2 regions of the Amycolatopsis sp. NPDC098790 genome follow, and region 2 is predicted to be linked to the other one. Evidence: riboswitches for the same ligand, from Rfam matches in the RefSeq annotation. Region 2 holds a riboswitch; the other holds the start of a gene.
What was found. Region 2 has a riboswitch for thiamine pyrophosphate ahead of ACIQWX_RS12450 (thiamine ABC transporter substrate binding subunit). Riboswitches for the same ligand answer to the same signal wherever they lie in the genome.
Positions count from the first base shown of each region.

Region 1: linked by a shared signal. The riboswitch ahead of thiO (glycine oxidase ThiO) and the one ahead of ACIQWX_RS12450 (thiamine ABC transporter substrate binding subunit) in region 2 are both predicted to bind thiamine pyrophosphate.

Region 1 covers NZ_JBIWAI010000001.1:1,952,321-1,954,472, forward strand. Annotated here, with positions in the region: gene thiE (thiamine phosphate synthase) at 95-754, opposite strand; TPP riboswitch at 786-891, shown strand; gene thiO (glycine oxidase ThiO) at 885-1,958, shown strand; gene thiS (sulfur carrier protein ThiS) at 1,958-2,152, shown strand, end outside.
Region 2 covers NZ_JBIWAI010000001.1:2,486,627-2,488,778, reverse strand. Annotated here, with positions in the region: gene ACIQWX_RS12450 (thiamine ABC transporter substrate binding subunit) at 1-831, opposite strand, end outside; TPP riboswitch at 853-960, opposite strand; gene ACIQWX_RS12445 (4a-hydroxytetrahydrobiopterin dehydratase) at 993-1,277, shown strand; gene ACIQWX_RS12440 (hypothetical protein) at 1,353-1,481, shown strand; gene ACIQWX_RS12435 (hypothetical protein) at 1,685-2,152, opposite strand; gene ACIQWX_RS12430 (ArsR family transcriptional regulator) at 2,152-2,152, opposite strand, start outside.

The DNA.
Region 1 (2,152 bases), 530 kb from region 2:
GCGAGCTAAAGGGACCTTCAGCGCGCCCCGAGCAGAGACGGGGAACGAGCACACGCGACTTCGCCGGAACCCTGCCCAGGGATGGGCGGAGCGGTCAGGGGAGCCGGGCCCGCAACTCCCGCGCCGCAGCCTCCGGGTCCTCGGCCTCGGTGATCGCCCGCACCACCACGATCCGGGACGCGCCCGCCGAGAGCACCGAGGGCAGCCGCGAACCGTCGATGCCGCCGATTGCGAACCATGGCCGGGAAGGCGCAGCCGCGGCCGTCGAACGCACCAAGTCCAGCCCGGGCGCCGACCGCCCCGGCTTGGTCGGCGTCGGCCAGCAGGGACCCGTGCAGAAGTAGTCGACTCCCGGCTCCGCGGCCGCCGCGAGGGCCTGGTCGAGCGAGTGCGTCGACCGGCCGATCACCACGTCGTCCCCCAGGATCCGGCGGGCCAACCCCACCGGGATGTCGTCCTGACCCAGGTGCAGCACGTCCGCGCCGACCGCCAAAGCCACATCCGCCCGGTCGTTCACCGACAGCAACGCTCCGTGGCGCGCGCACGCCTCGGCCAGCACCTCCAGCGCCGCGATCTCCTGGGTGGCTTCCAAAGCGCCGGTCTTGTCGCGCAGCTGGATGATGTCGACTCCGCCCGCGAGGGCCGCGTCGGCGAACGATGCCAAGTCGCCGCGAGAGGTTCGGGCGTCCGTGCAGAGGTACAGGCGGGCCGCGTCGAGGCGGGCGCGGATCTTGTCACCGGAGAGGGCGGGCATAGCGGCGACCGTACCCCGGCGGCTAGGGTGGAGGAGTCCGCACGGGAGCCCGAGGGACGGGCTGAGAGGGAGCTGCCGCTCCGACCGTGGAACCTGATCCGGGTCATGCCGGCGCAGGGAGCGTGATCCCATGACGAACCTGGCAGTGGTGGGCGGCGGCGTGATCGGCCTGTCCACGGCCTGGCGCGCGGCCGCGAAGGGCCACGACGTCAGCCTCTACGACCCCGAGCCCGTCCGCGGCGGCGCATCCTGGCTGGCCGGGGGCATGCTCGCCCCCGTCACCGAGGCCTGGCCGGGTGAGGAGGACGTCCTCGCCCTCGGCGAAGAATCGCTCAGGAGATGGCCCGGCTTCGCGAGCGACCTGGCAAAAGAAGGCGTCGACCCCGGCCTGGCCGGACACGGCACGCTCGTCGTCGCCTTCGACAGCGCCGACGCCGGTTACCTCGACATCCTCGCCGACCACCTGCGCCGGCTCGGGCGCGTGGCCGACCGGCTCACCGGCCGGGAGGCCAAGCGGCTCGAACCCGGTGTCGGCTCTGTCCGAAGTGGACTCCACGTGCCCGGCGACCTGGCCGTGGACAACCGGAAACTGCTCCAAGCCCTGTACGCGGCCTGCGTCGACCACCAAGTCCGGTTCGTCCGCGAACGCGTCGAGCGAACACCGGACGCCGAAGCCGTCGTGCTCGCCGCCGGCGCCTGGACCGGGCGGCTGCACCCGCAGCTGGCCGACGCCGTCCGGCCGCTCAAGGGCGAGATCCTGCGGCTCAAGCCCCGCCGGGGCTGCCTGCCGCCGCCCGGACACACCGTCCGCGCCGTCGTCGAGGGCAAGCCCATCTACCTCGTCCCGCGCGGCGACCAGGAGCTCGTCCTCGGCGCGACGCAGTACGAAGCGGGCTTCGACCAGGCCGTCACCGCGCGCGGCGTGCGTGAGCTGATCGAGGGCGCCGAACGCGTCTTCCCCGCGATCACCGAGTACGAGCTGGCCGAGACCGCCGCGGGCCTGCGTGCCGGCAGCCGCGACGTGCTGCCGTACATCGGCGTCCTGGACGACGGCGTCTTCGCCGCCACCGGGCACCACCGCAACGGCCTGTTGCTGGCCCCCGTGACCGCGGACGCCGTGGTCGCCTGGCTCGAGGGTGAGAAGCCGCCCGAAGGCGTCGAAGCGGCTTCGCCCGCCCGCCTGCACCAGAAGGAGCACGTGTGATGGAAATCAAGCTCAACGGGACGTGGACGGAGTTCCCGGACGGCGCCACGGTCGCCGACGTCCTCGACGCGTCGGGCGGGCAGCGGCCCGGCATCGCCGTCGCGGTCGACGGCGTCGTCGTCCGCCGGAGCGACTGGCCCACCACCGCCGTGCCCAAGGGCGCGGGCGTCGACGTGCTCACCGCGGTCCAGGGA
Region 2 (2,152 bases):
GGTCTGCTTGCCGTTCGCCAGCACGCCGGCGTACTCGACCTGCCGGTAGCAGGTGTCGAGCAGCGCCTTGGTGCGCGGCTTGCCGTCGTCGCCGACCTCGGCGGCGGGCGAAGAGGCGTACGAGACGACGATCGGGCGCGGCCCCTTGCCGGACGAGCCGGAGAAGTCCTTGGTGTAGGCCTCTTCCCAGCCGCTGACGACCTTGAGCCCGTTGGCCTTCAGCTTCGCCCAGTAGTCCTTCCAGCCGGCTTCGCCGTACTTCGCGATGGTGCCGAGGAAGAAAGCCAGCCCGGGCGACGCCGTCGCCGGGTCCTCGGCGACCAGCAGGTCCTTGTACTTCGGGTCGGCGAGGTCGTCGTAGGACTCCGGCGCCGCGATCCCCTTGCTCGTGAAGTAGTTCGTGTCGACGTTGACGCAGACGTCGCCGACGTCGACCGCGGACAGCCGGTGCTCGGGGTCGACGGCGTAGCGCTGCGGCCCGCGGTCGGCCTCGGGGCTGGTGTAGGGCTCGAAGACACCTTCGGCGAGCGCGCGCGAGGCGAACGTCGAGTCGACGCCGTACGCGACGTCGCCGATCGGGTTGGCCTTGGTCAGCACGAGCTTGTTGGTCAGCGATCCGGCGTCGCCCTGCTTGAGCACGGAGATCTTGATGCCCGACTGCTTCTGGAAGGCGTCGAGCACCTCCTGCGGCGCCAGGAAGGAGTCGTGCGTCACGAGGGTGACGGTGGGCGTCTGCTGCGTGCCACCGTCACCGTCCGACAGCGAGCACCCCGCGGCGACGACGCTGACGGCGGCGACGGCCGTCGCGGCGCGAACAGCCCTGCTCTTCATCTACCCTCCTGCACTTCTCCGGACGAGGAGGGAAAGCCCTCCCTTCGCCGGCATGATCCGGTCAGGTGCGAACGGTCGCGGGGTGACCCGCCTCTCAGCCCGGCTGACCGGACTCCCGTGGCAACCGTGCAGCGTAGTCCAGGACGTACGACCATGGAGACATGACGGAAATCTTGAGCGACGCCGAGGCCGACGAACGGCTGGGCGCCGGCTGGACGCGGGCCGGCGCGGTGATTTCGCGCGAGGCGGAGCTGGCGAGCTTCCCGCAGGCGATCGAGGTGGTGGACCGCGTCGCGGTGCTGGCCGAAGCGGCCGACCACCACCCGGACATCGACATCCGCTGGCGCACGCTGACGTTCCGGCTTTCGACGCACTCGGCGGGCGGTTTGACGGAGAAGGACTTCGCCCTGGCGTCGGAGATCGACGCGGTGCTCTCTTCTTTGTGATCCCGGTAACTCTGAGTGCACTTTTCCGCGGTTTCGGCGTCTCTCGGTAAACAGCTTTGCTATGGAGGGACGGCAGTGACCCAGGCGATCGTGGTGGGAACGGCGGCATTCGCGGCGATGGTGGCGGCGGCGGGCGGGGTGGTCTGGTTCACCGCCCGCGGACGCCGTCACCCGGATGCCGGTGACTTCGATCACAGCCGCTAACGAAGGGCAAGATCAGCGCGCTGAGCAGGGCGGAAGCATCGGTTTCGGCCCTAGGAAACGCTATGAACAGCACCGCCGCTCTCACCCCCGCCCAGCGCGCCTGGATCAACGCCCTCGCCCCCGCGGTCGTGCTGATCGCGATCGCCCTGATGGGCCTCCTCGGCTGAGCCGGTCGCCGGCCCGGCTTCCGGGTCAGGCCGGCTTCAGTAGCTCGGCATGTTGGGAATGGCCTTCTCGGCCACTTCGATGAGCGCCAGCACCTTCGGCACGTCGGCCGCCACATCTTCGGCCGTCATCGACGGAGCCTCCGAAGACCGGTACGCGACTTCGTTGCGACGCGCCCGCATCCGGTTGAAGGGCCGCAGAACGTGTCCCAGCGGCGGATCCAGCTGCGCGAGGACCGCTTCGTAGACGGTCACGTGGCCACCGCGGCTCGTCACCCGCAGCCCCTGGTTCTGCAGGACGGCCGCCAGCGCGCGGCGGGCACTGTCGTAGGCCAGCGTGTAAGCGCCTTCCGGGTCCGTGTCCTGCAGCTGCCGCGCCGAAGCGAGGTGGGTGCGGGCCCGGACCAGCTCGGCCTCGGCGGCCTCCCGCGACGCGGGGACGTGCTCGATGGCGCCGCGCGCGATGAACGCGTCGATCCGTTCGCGCCCTTGGTTCCACTGCGGCAT